DNA from 3 places in the Phyllobacterium sp. GQ127 genome. Region 2 is predicted to be linked to each of the others. Evidence: predicted binding sites of a transcription regulator. Region 2 holds the regulator's gene; each other region holds the start of a gene.
The links. Region 2 encodes LexA, which represses DNA repair genes until DNA is damaged. Its sites were predicted from a motif close to TGTTCNNNNTGTGTTCNG; they were not measured.
Positions count from the first base shown of each region.

Region 1: def (peptide deformylase) is a predicted target of LexA. The motif match lies at 1,294-1,311, and genes of this name have one in related genera.
Region 3: parE (DNA topoisomerase IV subunit B) is a predicted target of LexA. The motif match lies at 4,996-5,013, and genes of this name have one in related genera.

Region 1 covers NZ_JCAXDZ010000002.1:78,372-84,580, forward strand. Annotated here, with positions in the region: gene fmt (methionyl-tRNA formyltransferase) at 1-692, opposite strand, end outside; gene def (peptide deformylase) at 702-1,232, opposite strand; partial or broken gene AC6CHM_RS08660 (DNA recombination protein RmuC) at 1,474-2,580, shown strand; gene AC6CHM_RS08665 (cation diffusion facilitator family transporter) at 2,618-3,580, opposite strand; gene AC6CHM_RS08670 (hydantoinase/oxoprolinase N-terminal domain-containing protein) at 3,712-5,727, shown strand; gene AC6CHM_RS08675 (malate synthase G) at 5,832-6,209, shown strand, end outside.
Region 2 covers NZ_JCAXDZ010000001.1:668,727-674,935, forward strand. Annotated here, with positions in the region: gene AC6CHM_RS03505 (substrate-binding domain-containing protein) at 101-1,123, shown strand; gene lexA (transcriptional repressor LexA) at 1,276-1,992, shown strand; gene AC6CHM_RS03515 (ComEC/Rec2 family competence protein) at 2,100-4,541, opposite strand; gene gltX (glutamate--tRNA ligase) at 4,653-6,080, shown strand.
Region 3 covers NZ_JCAXDZ010000001.1:780,924-787,132, reverse strand. Annotated here, with positions in the region: gene secD (protein translocase subunit SecD) at 1-1,378, shown strand, start outside; gene AC6CHM_RS04020 (Mth938-like domain-containing protein) at 1,381-1,770, shown strand; gene AC6CHM_RS04015 (phytoene/squalene synthase family protein) at 1,798-2,634, shown strand; gene parE (DNA topoisomerase IV subunit B) at 2,821-4,926, opposite strand; gene AC6CHM_RS04005 (helix-turn-helix domain-containing protein) at 5,051-5,425, opposite strand; gene AC6CHM_RS04000 (DMT family transporter) at 5,607-6,209, shown strand, end outside.

The DNA.
Region 1 (6,209 bases), on a different contig from region 2:
AACGGCGCCAGACCACGAATACGGTTATGGACGTCAATGGCAGGCTGGGTCCAGTCGATACGGGTTTCGACCTTGGTAATCTTGGAGGCGTAGGTTACGCCCTCATCGGATTGCGGTGTGAGGGTCAGGCTGTCGCGTTCCAGAGCAGCAATGGCGCGAACCATCAGATCAGCGCCGGCCATGCTAAGCTGGTCATGCAGTTCGCCCGCCGTCATGTCAGCCGTAATGTTGATTTTCTCGACCATGGCGACCGGCCCGGTATCGAGACCTTCATCCATCTTCATGATCATGATGCCGGTTTCAAGGTCACCAGCCATAATGGCACGCTGAATTGGCGCAGCTCCCCGCCAGCGCGGAAGCAATGAGGCATGTCCATTATAGCAACCGAGGCGGGTGCCCTCGAGAATTTCTTTCGGTAAAATCAGGCCATAGGCGACAACAATCGCAACATCGGCCTTAAGGTCGATAAAGGCCTGCTGCTCATCCGGATCTTTCAGGCTCTTGGGTGTGCGGACCTCGATGCCGAATTGCTCCGCATTCCGGTGAACAGGCGAAGGGGTCAGCTCAAGTCCACGCCTGCCAGCAGGGCGTGGTGGCTGGCTATAGACCGCGACAATTTCATGGCCCTGACCGATCAGCGCATTGAGAATAGGCACGGAAAAATCCGGCGTGCCCATAAATATAATTCGCAAACTCATCGCCTAAACCGCCAATCGACTTGTGGGGCGATCCTTGGCGAGTTTCTTGAACTTCTTCACCACCATTTCACGCTTCAACCGCGAAATATAATCGATGAACAAAATACCGTTCAAATGATCGATCTCATGTTGAAGGCATGTGGCCAAAAGTCCGTCCGCTTCGACTTCTTGGGGCTTCCCCTCAATATCGAAATAGGAAACGCGAACCTGTTTGGGCCGCTCGACTTCCGCATAGTAATCAGGGATGGAAAGGCAGCCCTCTTCGTAAATATTCCGTTCGTCGCTGGACCAAAGCACCTGTGGATTGATGTAAACCTGCGGCGCCTTCGGCTCGTCTTCTTTGGCAAGATCAATCACCAGCATCTGGATCGGTGTGCCGACCTGAATGGCCGCCAGACCAATGCCAGGCGCATCATACATTGTGTCCAGCATGTCAGCGGAAAATTTGCGCAAATCCACGTCAAAACTTTCGACAGGTTTGGAAACTTGACGAAGCAGCGGATCGGGAAGGATAACGAGCGGTTTGATTGACATGTCCTTCACCTAATATCTCGATTTTCAGCCGTCAATGCGGCATCAGACCCAATCATAAAAATGTTCATGTTTTGATCTCACATTTGCCAATCGAATCGGTTACTCTAGGGTTATGGAAACTTCAATTTCTCTCGATCAAACGCTGTTTCAGCTCGGCGCGACCTCAATATCTGTAGGCGCAACACTGTTTACAGTGGCGCTTGTCATGGCTTTGGTGGTGATTTTTGCCATTGTTGCTGTCATGCGGGCAGCACGGATGCGGCTTGTCGCGGAGATACAGGCAGAAGATCGTGCCCGAGACGCGGAAGCACGAATGGGGGAAATTCTTAAAAGCCAGTCTGAAATGCAAGGTCGCATGCAAACAATGGCTGAACTTTTCGGTTCTCGTCAGGCAGAGCTTAATCAATCCATTCGGGAGCGGCTCGACGGCATGACCACCCGGATTGGCCAGACCATGACCGATCAGACCAAGTCCACGCACGAAAATCTCGCCAAACTGCAAGAACGGCTGGCGGTCATCGATACGGCGCAGAATAATATTCAAACGCTTGCGGGTCAGGTCGTCCAATTACAGGCAATTCTTGCCAATAAACAGACGCGTGGGGCCTTCGGTCAGGCGCGGATGGAAGCGATTATCGCCGATGGTCTGCCGCAGGGCGCTTATGAGTTTCAGGCAACCCTGTCGAATGGAAGCAGACCTGATTGCGTGGTTCGCATGCCCAATGGTGCAGCAAATCTGGTCATTGATGCCAAGTTTCCCCTGGAAGCCTGGAACGCCATACGTGAATCCGAAACGCCGGAAGGCAAGAAGATCGCCGCTACACAGTTCCGGCGCGATATCGAGATTCATATTCGTGATGTTGCAGAAAAATATCTTATCAATGGCGAGACGCAGGATACGGCGTTTCTGTTTGTGCCCTCGGAATCGGTCTTTGCTGAAATTCATGAGAATTTCGAAGGCGTGATCCAGAAGGCGCATCGCTCGCGTATCGTGATCGTATCGCCCTCATTGCTGATGCTATCCATTCAGGTCATTCAGGCTGTGCTCAAAGACGTACGCATGCGGGAACAGGCGCATTTGATACAGGGCGAAGTCATCCGGTTGATGGAAGATGTTGGCCGTCTTGATGATCGTGTGCGGCGTCTGCAAACCCATTTCAGTCAGGCAAACAAGGATATTGACGATATTCTGGTATCTTCCAGCAAGGTGACCAAGCGCGGCCAGAAGATCGAAGCGCTGGAATTCGCGGAAGCGCCAGTGGGCGAAACAAAAGCGCACGATACAACGCGGTCGGCAACTTCCACGACAGGCCAGTTGCGCTTGCGGGTGGTCGATGGCGAGGAGTAAGGCCAGACTGCATCTGACCTGACGGATAATTCCGATCTTAGCCAGCTTCGATGGTTTTGCGCCGAACCTCCCAGGTTCCGGTCGTCTGCGGCTTGACGAAGAGGCTGATAATATCAGGATTGGCTTTTTTCAGAGCCGCTTCGATGCGTTGAACACAGGCTTCGATTTCTGGCGCGCGCATGTGATCTTCGAATTCCACACTGAGGCTCGCCGCGATCTGTTTTGGACCCATGTGGACTGTTAGCACCCCATTGGCGCGTTGAACTGCCGGGTCCTGGTTGGCAATGTCGAGGATTTGCTGATCCACCTCTGGGAGTGCAGCCTCGCCCATCAGCAAGCCCTTGCTCTCTCGCGCCAGAAAAATCGCGGTTCCGCCAAGTATGATCGAAATTCCGATAGAGGCGACACCGTCCAATTCTGGAATATTGAAGAGTTGCGCGGCGGAAATGCCAACAAGAGCAATAACAAGCCCGAGCAGGGCAGCTGTGTCTTCGAACAATACCGTAAAGACGCTTGGATCTTTGCTAATCCGCACCGCCTCGACGTAACCAAGGTCGCCTTTAACAGTGCGAAATTCCTTCAACGCTATGTACCAGGAGGTTCCCTCGAACAACATGGCAAGGCCAAGAACAACATAGTTGATGATTGGGTTTTCAACGGGCTCCGGATCAAGAATATGGATGACGCCCTCATAGAAGGACACTCCGGCACCCACGGCAAAGACCAACAAGGCGACGATGAAACTCCAGAAGTATAGCTCCCGGCCATGGCCGAGCGGATGACTACGGTCGGCAGGTCTGGCCGCTCGACGCAGACCAAAGAGGAGAAGCGCTCCATTTCCGGTATCAACCAGAGAGTGGACACCTTCCGAAAGCATGGCGGAACTGCCGGTAAAGAAAGCCGCGACAAACTTGGTAACGGCAATCAGAAGATTGCCAAGTATCGCTGCGTAAATAACTTTTTTGGATCCGGCATGCGCTTTCGCCGATTGTGTTGCCATGGTCTGCCCCCTATCCTTCGGAGAACGCCAAATGTTTTGTAAGGTTCCGGCTTGCGGCAGTAAGTGGTCGGTATGATGCTAGTGGTTTTGTATCTCATGCGCTAACTCTTCCACAAACAGTGTAGGGCGACATGACTGATTCCACAGTAGAGCAAGCAATATTTCTAGGGTTGGATACGGGCGGGACCTATACCGACGCCGTACTCTGGTCGGAAGAGCGCGGCGTTATTGCCAAGGCAAAAGCGCTTACGACACGCCATGATTTGAGTGTTGGCATTTCTGGCGCGGTCGATGCCATCATTGCCGAAGCTTCTGTGCTTCCAGCCGACATCCGGCTTGTGTCAATGTCGACGACACTGGCCACCAACGCGTTGGTTGAGGGCCAGGGCGGGCGCATCGCATTGGTGATGATCGGATTTTCCGATGCTGATCTGGAGAAGGCAGGATTGAAAGATGCTCTTGGCAACGATCCTGTCATATTTATCCCGGGTGGTCATGACGTCTATGGTCGTGCTCAACCTTTCGATGCATCATCCCTTGAAAAGGCATTGCCACATCTGAAATCTGAAGTGACAGGCTTTGCCATTTGCGCCTATTTTGCCGTGCGCAATCCGGAGCATGAGATTGCCGTGCGCGATCTTGTGCATGATAAGACAGGGCTGCCAGTCACATGCAGCCATGAATTGTCGGCCAAATTGAACGGTCCCAAACGGGCATTGACGACAGTACTCAATGCCCGGCTGATTGCGATGATTGACCGGCTTGTCGCGGCCACGGAAGGTTTTCTGGACAAGCGCGGGATTCACGCACCTTTAATGGTCGTTCGCGGCGATGGTGCGCTGGTTTCTGCCGCATTTGCCCGCCACCGGCCCATTGAAACCATTCTTTCGGGGCCGGCAGCAAGTCTCGTTGGCGCGCGTCATATGACCGGCCTCGACAATGCGATTATTTCCGATATTGGCGGCACGACGACTGATGTCGCCGTGCTGGATGATGGCCGCCCCAGGCTTGATCCCAATGGTGCCACAGTTGGTGGGTTTCGCACCATGGTTGAAGCCGTGGCGATGCGTACCTTTGGCCTTGGCGGGGACTCGGAAGTGTCGCTGGACGACAATGCCATGACACCTGGGATCAAGCTTGGACCAAGACGGCTTGTGCCGCTGGCGCTTCTCGCGGCCAATCACGGTTCCATGGTGATTGAGCATCTGGCCCGTCAGGTTAAAGCGGTCAATGCAGGGCGGTTAGATGGACGTTTCGCCTTGCGCACAGGTGTGCCGGTGCAAATGGCGTCTGGCCTGAGCAAGGGAGAGGCCGAGCTTTACGAGCGTATGACCACAGAGCCACAGCCGCTTGATCGTCTATTGGCCTCGGTTTCGCAGACGGCTGCAATAACACGGCTGGTCTCTCGCGGATTGGTTCATCTTGCGGGGTTCACGCCCTCGGATGCCTGTCATGTTTTGGGCCTTCAGAACAATTGGAATGCCGAAGCAGCGCGGTATGGTGCTATTCTTTATGCAAGGCGTAAGGATGGGGCGGGTCGTCCTTTTTGCGATACGCCGGAAGAAGTTTCACGTCGAACCTATGATGCTCTTATCAGGCGTTCATCCGAGGTCGTTCTTGAAACAGTCTTTGCGGAGGACGGGCTTGAGGGGCAGGAAACCGTCGCAAGTGCACTCGTTCAGCGAGCATTATCTGGGGTGGGCGGTATTGCCGGTATCAAATTGCATATCGACCGGCCCCTAATCGGACTTGGAGCGTCAGCACCCGTCTATTACCCTGCTGTGGGCGACGAGCTTGGTGTTCAATGTATCGTTCCCGTTGATACGGATGTGGCAAACGCTTTAGGAGCCGTAGTCGGACAAGTCCGGGTGTCACTGGAAGCGCATATAAGCCAGCCTGTTGAAGGTCTTTATCGGGTAATGGCGGGTGAAGCTGTTCAGGATTTTCAGCTTGAGGAAGATTCAATCGCATTTGCCGAATCAACACTGAAGAATCAGGTGCAGCGACTGGCGCTTGAGGCCGGAACAGACGAGCCTCAGATCACAATTATTCGCAATATCAGCGCGGCAACAGTGGAGGATCAGCGAAAATTCATTGAAGCGGTCTTGATCGCTACAGCGTCAGGGCGTCCGCGGATCGCACACTAATCGATTTCAATCGATACAGATTTCAACTCAGACCATCGGAGAATTGACTGCACTGGCCTTGGCGTGTTCAAGGATATGCAATGCAAATCTATAAGGACATTATCATGGGCGAACGTATCGAAATGAATGGTCTGAAAGTGGCTCCAGAGCTTCACGATTTCGTTGTGAATGAAGCCATTCCCGGAACAGGCGTCGATGCGGCACAGTTTTGGTCAGGTTTTGCGCAGATCGTTGATGATCTGGCGCCGAAGAATCGCGCTTTGCTGGCAAAACGCGATGCATTCCAGCTTCAACTCGATGATTTCTACAAGGGCAGGCGTGACAATGGTTACTCACCGGAGGAATATGAAGCATTCCTGCGTGAGATTGGTTATTTGCTGCCCGAAGGCGACAAATTTGCTGTCTCGACCAGCAATGTAGATCCCGAAATTGCAGTGACGGCCGGTCCCCAGCTTGTCGTTCCTGTCATGAATGCCCGCTAT
Region 2 (6,209 bases):
AAATTGTGCAGATCATTTAAAGCGCTTTGAAGTATGATTATATTACGAAGGCAAAGACATCGAACGACGCAGATAGGAATACAGTTTTGGACCGTCCGGCATGAAGCTGAAAGAACTCGCTGAAAAGCTCAACCTTTCCCAGACGACCGTTAGCCGCGCGCTGAACGGTTATCCGGAAGTGAATGAGGCTACGCGCGAGCGCGTCAATAAAGCCGCATTGAAATTTGGCTATAGCGCAAATGCAAATGCCCGACGTCTAGCCATGGGCCGTGTCGGTGCTATCGGTCTGGTTATCCCCGCAGATTCCAGCCAGCGATTTGGGCCTCATACCGCGGAATTTCTTGCCGGCTTGGCGGAGCGCCTTTCCCGGGACGAGATTGATTTTCTGCTCAGTCCCATTGTCGATAATGACGAGATTTCGGTCTATAAGCGCCTGATTTCGAGCAAACGGGTTGATGCGATCATCGTCTCCGGGCCTGTTTTGGTCGATGAGCGCGTATCCATGCTGATCGATGCAAACTTTCCCTTTGTTCTGCATGGCCGTACGAACATAGACAGGCCCCATGCCTGGCTGGATATCGACAATCAGGGCGCATTCTATCAGGCCGCAAGCCACCTCCTCGACCTTGGACATCGGCATATAGCCATGATTGACGGGTTAAGAGGGTTTACGTTCTCTGAGCATCGCGAGCTCGGATATCGCCAAGCGCTAAGCGAACGCGGCGTCGAAATCGACCCGCGCTTCATCGTACACGACTACTTCTCTGATGAAATCGGTTTTCGTGAAACGCAACGGCTGCTTTCATGCACTCCGCAACCGACAGCAATCATTGCAGGATCAATGATGACCGCTTTGGGTGTGTCACGTGCAGTTCGCAACAAGGGTTATCAGTTGGGCAAACAAGTATCGCTCATCACCCATGACGATGTCTTTCCATATCTCAATGCCAGCAACATGGTTCCATCCATGACCACCACGCGATCATCAATGCGCTCCGCCGCCACGAGAATCGCTGAAATGCTCGTGCGCGTCCTTGATGGCGAACCCGTGGACAATATTCATGAATTATGGCCCGTAGAACTCACAGTGCGCCAGTCGAGCGGTCCTCCGATAAGCGGATAGGCCCATATTTTGCGTCATTCCATCTGATTTTCAGAGTAATTGGGCATATAGGGCTGGTTTATACCAGATATTAATCCTTGTGGAACACAACTGGAACATATAGTGTTTGTTCTGGTTTTGTTTTTCCGATTCCACACTTAAGGATCGCCCCTATGCTGACGCGCAAACAACATGAACTTCTGCTCTTCATACATGAACGGTTGAAGGAAACGGGCATTCCCCCTTCTTTTGATGAAATGAAGGATGCACTTGATCTCGCATCTAAATCCGGCATTCATCGCCTGATTACCGCACTGGAGGAGCGAGGATTTATTCGTCGGCTAGCAAATAGGGCACGGGCGCTGGAAGTGCTTCGCCTGCCCGACTCAATTGCGCCGGGTCTGAACGCGCAACGCAAATTTTCTCCGAGCGTTATTGAAGGCAGTTTGGGACGAAATGTTGCGCCGCCTCGCCCGCAAGCAAGCACTGCCGATATTGTTGCTGCCAACATGATCAGCATTCCTGTTATGGGACGTATCGCTGCCGGTGTGCCGATCGCTGCAATTCAAAACCAGACTCACATGCTCAATCTCCCGCCCGATATGATCGGCAGCGGTGAGCATTATGCGCTTGAGGTCAAAGGTGACTCCATGATCGAAGCGGGTATTTTTGACGGCGACACTGTTGTTATCAAGCGCGGAGATACCGCGAGCCCCGGTGAAATCGTTGTGGCACTCGTGGATGATGAAGAAGCAACGTTGAAGCGTTTTCGCCGAAAAGGTGCATCCATTGCTCTCGAAGCAGCAAACCCCGCCTATGAAACCCGCATCTTTGGACCGGACCGCGTTCAGGTACAGGGCAAGCTGGTCGGTCTGATACGCAGATATTGATGGCGTTTACGCTTCGCTGGACGGTGTGCTTTTGTTCGTAGGCTCCATTCGAACAGCCACAGAATAGCAGCTAGCGAAAAATGTTTGGGACTACCATAAACGCCGAACTACATTTTATTGCTTGTATCCGGTGGTTTCTTGGATAGTTGCCGCTCTTCAAGATTGCGCGCGGCGCGGGAATAGATGCGGTAATTATTCCAAGGGCGATTGGGCGTGCCAATCGCATACTTTATATCAACCGAATTCAGGCGTTGAGAAAGCTCTTGTTTTGCCAAATCGGTGCCAACTGGTGTGGAATCGGCTTTGACAGAGTCAGATTGTGGAGCATCAAACCTGATCTCCGCAGCGCCTTTGAGCGCCAGCATTTGCGATGAAAGCAACAATTTTCCAGCATTTGGACAATTTGTAGCCTTCGCGGCAAAAGCCAAAATGATGATATCCCCTTCTAGGCATGCATCTGCTGTTCTTGTTGCATCATCGGTATAGGCAACGATTAATCCTCCTGGCTCCCGGGCAGTGCAAAGCTTATCGGCACATTCGAATTGAGCGCCGCTTGCAACCTCGCCTTTCATTGCCGGCTTAATGATCTGCCCGGCCCTATACCCCAACTGCCAATTATCGAGGCTGAAGGCGCTGCCCACTTGTTTATTGATCGCCAGATGGTCGTCGTCCGTTCTTAACGCGACCAGTTTTCCGTCTTCTGAGACCATAATCGCAGGATAGGATGCCCGTCCCGTCAAACCAATTGCCAATGCTACCAATGGCAAGGCAAGCAGGCGCAACCACGTTGAAAGAAATAGAAGAAGCAAAAGCCCTATCGCCATAAGAATAAGCGAAGTTTCGGACATCAACCCAAGATTTCCACTTGGTGAATGCGACGCCACGGCTTTTGCTATGGCGATAACAATCTCGATGCCCCATCCCATGATTTTAAACGGAAGCCAATCGAGGTCAAAAGGCATGGCGAGCAGGCCAAGCACTGCGAAGGGCATCACGAGAATTGAGACAATTGGTAGCGCCAAGGCATTTCCGACAAGGCCAAAAGGAGCGGTATTATTGAAATGATAGGCAGCAAAGATCGAGCTTGCTCCGCCAGCAACCAGCGAGGTCATGGCAATGCCGCCAATATAGGCCGTTGCTTTTGATGGAAACAGCCATATGCCGGCCTTGGCACTTGTCTGTTTCCGTAGGCCTCGTCTCAAATGGTAGCGTGACCACCAGCCATATAAAGCTATAAGGGCAGCAGTTGCTGAATAGGACATCTGGAAACTTGGTCCGAGAATTTCATGTGGTGAAACCGCAATTGTAATTGAGGCGGCAATTGCGAGATTACGCATCGATATCGCCGCGCGATCAACGGTCATTGCAAGCAACATGACTGCCAGCATCACAAAGCTGCGTTGTGCGGCAACGTCGGCGCCTGAAAGCAGAAGATAGAATGCCGAGCCAAACAGGGCGATGACAGCCGCGAGTTTCTTGACGGGATAGCGGGCCGATGCACTTGGAAAGAATGCGAATACAGCGCGCAGCGAACCTATGCTGATTGCAGCCACCAATGCCATATGGAAGCCGGATATGGACAAAATATGTGACAAGCCGCTGCGGCGCATGGCATTGTTGGTCTCCTCGCTTATGCCGTCGCGCTGCCCTGTCACCAGCGATGTCGCAATATCGCCCGGCTCCCCTTTAATGCTTTTCAATATGCGATGGGTGAGTTGCTGGCGAATATTGCTAATTGTCAGGAATGCCGCTGCTGCTATTCCGGCCTTTGGCGCGACATCGGCTTTTTGAGGCAGGCCCAGCAAAAAGCCGTTGGCTCCAATGCCGCGATAATAATTGTTAAAGGCAAAATCATAATTGGCTGGCCGAACCGGGCCCGATTGCGGACGCAGATGGACCAGTGCTTTGAGTCCATCGCCAATGCTCAAATCTCGCGGCAAATGACGTGCAGAAACCGCAATACGCTCCGGTCCATAACGCAATGAAGGACGTTCGGTGCCTATGACGTCAAGGATCACCCGCCATCCTCCGTTTGCATCCTTTGCCAATGCTGAAATACGCCCCGTCACCCGGGTCGTCACTTCAGACCCAAGCATAGGCGTCGCTGCTCTGTTGGTTTCCAGCTTTGCGCAAACCATGCCTGCCGTGATTGCCATGAAGCCGAGACAGACCATCCTTATCGAAGGTCTGTTGTGTGCCAGCAGATAAAATCCGACAAGCAGCGTGATTCCCAGGATCATCGGGCTTAGTCTTGGCTCTCCGCTTGCGCCGAAATAAAGGATAGCTCCAGTTCCAGCGAACACCGGCAAAAACAAGAATTTCGCGCCTCGCGCAATCTCGTCGTTGATTGCCGCCGGAATTCCATGGGCAATGGCTTGCAGCTTACCTTCGACTGACCGTTTGAATACGGCGACGCGGCCATTCGAGCCAACGCCATAATGATCGATCGTTCCGGTGCCAGACGTTTTGACAAGCGGCTGCCCAAGACTTTCCGGTTGAAACCAGAAAAGCCTTTCGCTCGTTTTCTCGTCGGTTGACGGTTCGGCCATTGATCCCCATTTCTGCCAATGCCCTTGCACGACAGCACCGCTATGGTACATCAACGCCAAATCAATTCGATTGGACGTTCGACTAATAGACCGAACTGCCCTGGAGACCCTATGTCATCTTCTGTCGTTACCCGTTTCGCTCCCTCGCCCACCGGCTTTCTGCACATTGGCGGCGCCCGTACAGCCCTGTTTAACTGGCTTTATGCCAAGCATACTGGCGGGAAAATGTTATTGCGCATTGAGGATACCGATCGCGAGCGTTCGTCCGAAGCAGCTGTAACCGCCATACTTGATGGATTGAAATGGCTTGGTCTTGATTGGGATGGCGAGGTTGTCTCCCAATTTGATCGTGCTCCGCGCCATCGCGACGTAGCTGAAGAACTGGTTACCAAGGGCAAAGCCTATTATTGCTATGCATCACAGGCCGAACTGGAGGAAATGCGTGAAAAGGCCCGTGCCGAAGGCCGCCCGCCCCGCTATGATGGCCGTTGGCGCGACCGCGATCCGAAGGAAGCCCCTGCTGGCGTGAAGCCCGTCATTCGTATCAAAGCACCCCAAGAGGGTGAAACCTTGGTGCGCGATCAGGTGCAAGGCGATGTGCGCTTTCCCAATAAAGACCTTGATGATTTCATTATCCTTCGCTCGGATGGCAACCCGACCTATATGCATGCGGTCGTCGTCGACGATCACGATATGGGCGTCACGCACATTATCCGTGGCGATGATCATTTGACCAATGCGGCACGGCAAACTGTTATTTATAACGCAATGGACTGGGCCGTGCCTGTCATGGGCCATATCCCGCTCATCCATGGCGCAGACGGTGCAAAACTCTCCAAGCGCCACGGTGCGCTCGGCGTTGAAGCCTATCGTGCCATGGGATATTTGCCAGCAGCTCTGCGGAACTATCTCGTACGGTTAGGCTGGAGCCACGGCGATGACGAGATCATGTCCGATGCGCAAATGATCGAATGGTTCGAAATATCCGACATTAATCGCGGCGCATCACGCTTTGATTTTCAGAAACTCGAGGCGATTAACGGTCACTATATGCGAATTTCCAGCGATGCCGATCTGGTAAAGGCCATGATCGACGTTTTGCCGGAGATCGAAGGTGGGGCTGACATAATTTCCCGCTTGAATGATACAACTAGGGCACAGCTTCTCGCCGCCATGCCCGGCTTGAAAGAGCGCGCCAAGACACTTGTGGAACTTGCCGACAGTGCCAAATATCTGTTTGCTGAACGACCGCTCCCGCTTGACGAAAAAGCCTCCACCCTGCTCAATGAGGAAGGTTTGACCGTCCTTCGAGGCGTATTGCCCGATTTGGCTGCAGTTAGTGATTGGAACGCCGAAGCTCTTGATGCGGCTGTTCGTGTTCATGCTGAAAAAACCGGCCTGAAACTCGGAAAGATCGCTCAGCCACTACGTGCCGCACTGACGGGAAAGGCAACGTCTCCGGGAGTTTTTGACGTATTGGCTGTGCTGGGCCGGGATGAATCACTCGGTCGGATAGAGGATCAGTTAAAAGCGCAATAGTGAGGCGCTTTTCATCGAATTTTGCATTGCAACATTATGCCTTTCGGGTACGGTGCACTGCCTGCAAAAATCACGGAAATAACCTCATTTGAGGAAGGTGCTTTTGCGCTGGTTCAGCGCAAGTCAAAG
Region 3 (6,209 bases), 110 kb from region 2:
TTATGGGTTGCTGGGTGTGATCGCCAGCATTGCTCTGGTTGTGAACGTCATTCTCATCTTGGCCGTCCTGACATTGTTCGGTGCGCCGCTCACGCTTGCCGGCGTTGCCGGTATCGTTCTCACCATCGGAATGGCTGTCGATTCCAATGTACTTATTTATGAGCGTATTCGCGAGGACAGGCGGGCTGGTTTCTCGGTTATCCAGGCTATAGATTCGGGCTTCGCCCGTGCTCTTGCAACTATTGTCGATGCCAATATCACGACATTGATCGCAGCTCTGGTCCTCTTCACACTTGGCAGCGGCCCCGTGCATGGATTTGCGCTGACGGTTACCATCGGCATTGTCACGACATTGTTCACCACGTTCACTTTGACCCGATTGCTTGTTTCGGTTTGGGTGCAACGCTCCAAGCCAAAAGAAGTGCCCGGCGCGCTGCTCAAGCTTGTTCCTTACAATACCAAGATCGCCTTCATGAAGCTGCGGAGTTTGACGCTGGGCTTTTCCGCCCTTTCAAGCATTGCAGCGATTGCGCTTTTCCTGATCATCGGGATGAATTTCGGCATTGATTTCAAGGGTGGAACGATGGTCGAAATGCAATCGTCGGAAGGTGCAATCGATCTTGATGACGTCTACAGCCGCCTCGATGAACTCAATATAGGTGACGTGAAGATCGAACGCTTCAAATCCGACGACCGGGCGTTGATTACTGTGGGAAGTCAGGGCGAAGGCGAAGATGCGGAACAGACCGTGGGGGTCAAAATCCGCGGCGAGTTTCAGGACGAGTATAATCTTCCACGGGTAGATGTCATTGGGCCGTCCGTATCATCGGAATTGTCTCAAGCAGGCATTTTGGCTGTGGGCCTTTGCCTCGTCTTGATCTTTGCCTATGTCTGGTTCCGATTTGAGTGGCACTTTGCTCTCGGTGCTATTCTCGCAACGATCCACGATGTGCTGCTTCTGCTTTTGATGTTCATTGTCTTCAAGATGGAATTCAATCTCTGGAGCATTGCCGCCTTGCTGGCGATTGTCGGCTATTCGCTGAACGATACAGTGGTCATTTATGACCGGGTACGCGAGAATTTGCGCAAATATGGCAGCAATGTTTCGCTGTCCAGCATATTGGATGCGTCTATTAATCAAACGCTATCACGTACCATTCTCACGTCTCTGGCGACCTTTCTGGCCCTCATTGTGCTTTACCTCTATGGCGGCGATGACGTGCGTTCCTTCGCGTTGACCATCGGTGTAGGCATTATTGTTGCGACATACTCCTCGATCTTCGTTGCTGGCCCGCTATTGATGCTCTTCGGGCTGAAGGGCCGCGACGTCATGGATGAGCAGCATCCTGCGCCAATTACCGACGAAAGCAGGATTTAAAAGTGGCAAAAGGCATAGAGATTAGGGATGCGCATTTTCCAGGGCGCGCACCCATTGACGCTTATGGCAATGGCGGCTTTCGGTTTGCCGATATGTCACATCGCGGCTCGATCCTGTGCCTTCCTTCCGGGATACATGGCTGGGAGCCAAAAACACCGCCCGTACCGACTGTGGCTGATTTGGCCCTTGTTCTCGAACAATCTGCGGAAATTGAAATCCTGCTGGTCGGCACTGGTACAGAACTGCGCCGTTTGCCGGAAGAGTTGCGGGAAATATTGCGCAAGCACCGTATTTCATCCGATCCGATGAGCACCGGCGCGGCGGTGCGTACCTATAATGTGCTCTTGGCTGAAAACCGCGCCGTCGCTGCGGCGTTGTTTGCGGTGGATTAATTCTCCGGTCCGGCTATATCTCACCCCATGAATGTCAATGAAACTCACTGCATCCAGTTGCTGCGGGACGCCGATCCTGATCGCTATCTGTCTGTCTTATATGCACCGGAAGCCAAGCGGGGCGCTTTAGCGGCTCTTTACGCGTTTAATGTCGAAATCGCGCGGATTCGCGATTTGATTCACGATCCTTTGCCGGGCGAAGTGCGGCTACAATGGTGGCGCGATCTGATCAATGGCACAGAGCATGGTGCAGCAGCAGGTAACCCGGTTGCCGCCGCCCTTGTGGATACTATTCAAACATACAATCTGCCCCATGCGGCTTTCGACAATTATTGCGAAGCGCGGATTTTTGACTTTTACGATGATCCCATGCCGAGCCGAAATGATCTGGAAGGTTATTGCGGAGAAACGGCTTCAGCCATGATCCAGCTTGCATCGCTGATCCTTGACACGGAGCAGGCGGCAAAGCATGCCGATCTTGCAGGACATGCCGGTGTTGCCCAAGCCATCACAGGACTTTTGCGGAGTTTGCCGCTACACCGCCGTCGCGGCCAAGTTTATATACCTGCTGATGTACTTAGCGCTGTGGGGTGTACCTCGCAGGTCCTGCTGGATGGCACTGACCGGCAAGCGACCGAGCGTGCTGTCGCGGCCATGATCGCGCTGGCTGAGGATCATTTTTCCAAATTTCAGGCAGGTTCTGAAGGGTTGCCGAAATCTTTGCGCCCCGCTTACCTGCCCGTTTGGCTGACGCCCGTCTACTTGAAGCGGTTGAAAGCAAAGGGTTTCGATGCGTCGACCGAGATCGCAGAAATCTCACCTCTGCGCCGCCAATGGACGACGTTTAGAGCATCGATAGGTTGATTATTCGACTTGGCTGCAAGACTTATTCTGCGTGGTTCGACAAGCTCACCGTGAGGAAGGTTGAGGTTTGCAGGGAGTAGTTCTGCTAACTCATAGCTATCTATGCAGCCAAGCCACCTTCCTCATGGTAAGCAATCCTGAGCTTGTCGAAGGGCGAACTACGCATGAAGCTCATGCCACCTTGTTCTAAATATCCAGCTCTTCAACAAAGGCAGCGCGATCCTGAATGAACCGGAAGCGCGCGTCAGGACGCGTTCCCATCAGATCATCGACTGCAAGGCGCGTTTCATTGGCCCACTCTTCATCAATCTGAACGCGAAGCAGCGTGCGCTTCTTGCGATCCATCGTGGTTTCTTTGAGCTGATCGGCGCGCATCTCGCCCAGTCCCTTGAACCGGCCGATTTCGATCTTTCCACGACCCGTGAAAAGCGTCTTCATCAACTCGTCCTTATGGGCGTCGTTGCGCGCATAGGCCACTGTTCCGCCTTGAGCGATGCGGTAAAGTGGCGGGACGCCAAGGAACAAATGGCCATTGCGGATAAGGTCGGGCATTTCCTGATAAAAGAATGTGATCAAGAGCGATGCGATATGAGCGCCGTCAACGTCAGCATCGGTCATGATGATGATGCGATCATAGCGCAGATCTTCATCGCGATATTTTGACCGGGTACCGCAGCCAAGCGCTTGTATAAGATCGCTAATCTGCTGATTGGCCGTCATTTTTTCCCGGCCGGCGCTGACAACATTCAAAATCTTGCCGCGCAACGGCAGAACAGCCTGCGTCGCACGATCCCGCGCCTGCTTTGCGGAACCGCCCGCGGAATCACCCTCAACGATAAAGAGTTCTGCACCGAGCGCTCCGGTTTGACTGCAATCAGCCAGTTTGCCCGGCAGACGCAGTTTTTTCACCGCTGATTTACGGTTGACCTCTTTTTCCTGACGGCGTTTTACCCGCTCTTCCGCGCGGTCCACCACCCAATCGAGCAGTTTCGATGCTTCTTGCGGCGATGCAGCAAGCCAATGGTCGAACGGGTCGCGAATGGCGTTTTCAACAAGGCGCTGTGCTTCCACCGTTGCAAGCTTATCCTTGGTTTGGCCGACAAATTCAGGTTCGCGAATAAAGACGGAAAGCATGGCAGCAGATGAAATCATCACGTCGTCGGTGGTGATGATCGATGCCCGCTTGTTGTTCGTCAGTTCCGCATAGGCTTTCAACCCACGGGTGAGGGCGATGCGGAGTCCCGCTTCATGCGTTCCACCTTCGCCTGTGGGAATGGTGTTGCAATAGGAGTTGACGAACCCATCGCCGCCATACCAGGCAACCGCCCATTCCATTGATCCATGCCCGCCGGATTTTTCCGTCTTGCCCGCAAACATTTCGCGGGTAACTTGAAAATCCTTGCCCAGCGAAGCGGCCAGATATTCTTTTAGACCTCCGGGAAAATGGAAAACTGCTTTGTCCGGTGTCGGATCCTTGGGATCGAGCAGCGAGGGAGCGCAACTCCAACGAATCTCAACGCCGCCGAACAAATAAGCCTTGGAACGGGCCATCTTGTACAGGCGCGCTGGATCAAACTTTGCTTCCTGCCCGAAGATTTCTGCATCCGGATGGAAAGTTATGCGCGTGCCACGACGGTTTTGCACTTCACCCACTTCTTCAAGCGGGCCAAGCGCTATGCCGCGTGAGAAACGTTGGCGATAAAGGCGTCGATTTCGCGCAACTTCTACCTCAAGATGGTCGGAAAGCGCGTTGACCACTGATACGCCGACACCATGCAGACCGCCGGATGTTTCATAGACTTTGGAATCAAACTTACCGCCCGCATGCAATGTCGTCATGATGACTTCGAGGGCGGACTTATCCTTGAATTTCGGGTGAGCATCGACCGGGATACCACGACCATTATCCGTTACTGAGAGATAGCCGTTTTCATCCAGATCAATGTCAATAAAATTGGCATGACCGGCAACGGCCTCATCCATGGAATTGTCGATGACTTCAGCAAAAAGGTGATGCAGCGCCCGCTCATCCGTGCCACCGATATACATGCCGGGGCGACGCCGAACCGGCTCCAGACCTTCGAGAACCTCAATGTCCGACGCGTTATAATTACCGCTCGTTTCCGGAACGGCACGCGCAGGAGCGCGAGCCGGAACTGGCTTGGTCGGCGTAACAGGCAAAGCCGCAGCAACCTGTGAAGGTGCTTCGGTTTTTTGGGCCGGTGCTATTGCTTCCTGCCGCTCGCGTGCAGTCTTCACGATTGCTGAAAATAGGTCGTTAGTATCATCCATGGCAGGCCAGTATTTTATGGTTTCGAATCACTTTTAATCTTTGCATGGTTCCGGTTTAAACGCGATGGGCGTTCGCCATATGTTCCAAGGTTCGCCGCTGAACATAACGGTGAATCCCCATATTTTACGCTGCTTTGAGCGCTGCTATACGATCTTCCAGATTGGAAATCCGATTGCCGAGTTTTTCATGATGGTTCTTGAGTATGCTTATTTCGGCATTGATGGTCGCCGCATCTTCAGCGATATCCACAGGGGCCTGACCAATACCGTGCATCAACCATGTTGGCGTAACACCGAGAAACCCGGCAAGCATGACAAGCCTATTGGCCCGCGGCTCTGACCGGTCCGACTCCCATGCAAGGATTGTCTGGGTCTTGACGCCAATGCGCTCGGCAACTTGCGAAACACTCATGGATTTGGCATCGCGAGCCCGTAGCAGCCGTCCACCCATGGTGTCCATGTCAGGCGTTTCGGTCATGATATTCGAGCGAAAATTCATGGAATTCTCCAGTTTTTCTTATTTTTTCAGTCTTGGGAGGGCTCGTTGCACCATTTACGGCCCCAAAAGTCAAATTTTGCAGCTATTGCGCGAGATTGTTTAGGCGCCGAGATTGCTTTTTCTGGTGGAGCAGATATGCCAAAATTCCTACCAGCGGACTTTCTTCAGAAAGGTATTGGCGATGGAAAATACGACCTCACAACAGGTGCGGGGCGTTTCTGCGATGGCTGCCGCCATGTTCTTCCTGCCTATGATGGACGCTATAGCCAAATGGCTTTCGGTCTTTGACAGCCTGCCGCCTGCAACAGCTACGCTTTTCAGGTTTGTTGTCCAAACCATTTTGACCATGATGATCATTGTGCCCATGACGGGCTTCAAATCCCTGATACCTGTGAAACTGTGGGGAAATCTGTTTCGCGGTTTCCTTATGGGTATTGGCAGCCTGTGCTTTTATGCAGCCGTCAAATATATGCCGCTCGCAGACGCAATGGCGGTGTTTTTCGTTGAGCCACTGATGTTGACCGTCTTGTCGGCGCTTATTCTAAAGGAGCAAGTTGGTTGGCGACGCCGGGTTGCAGTGGCAATCGGCTTCATTGGAACATTGATCGTCATACAGCCAAGCTGGGAGCTGTTTGGGTGGGTATCGTTGCTGCCGCTTGGAACAGCAGCGGTCTTTGCAATCTACCTTATCCTCAATCGCCGCTATGGCACTGTCGATACGCCGCTTGTGATGCAGCTTTATGCCGGGATTGGCGGAACGATTACCGTTTTGATTGCCCTCATA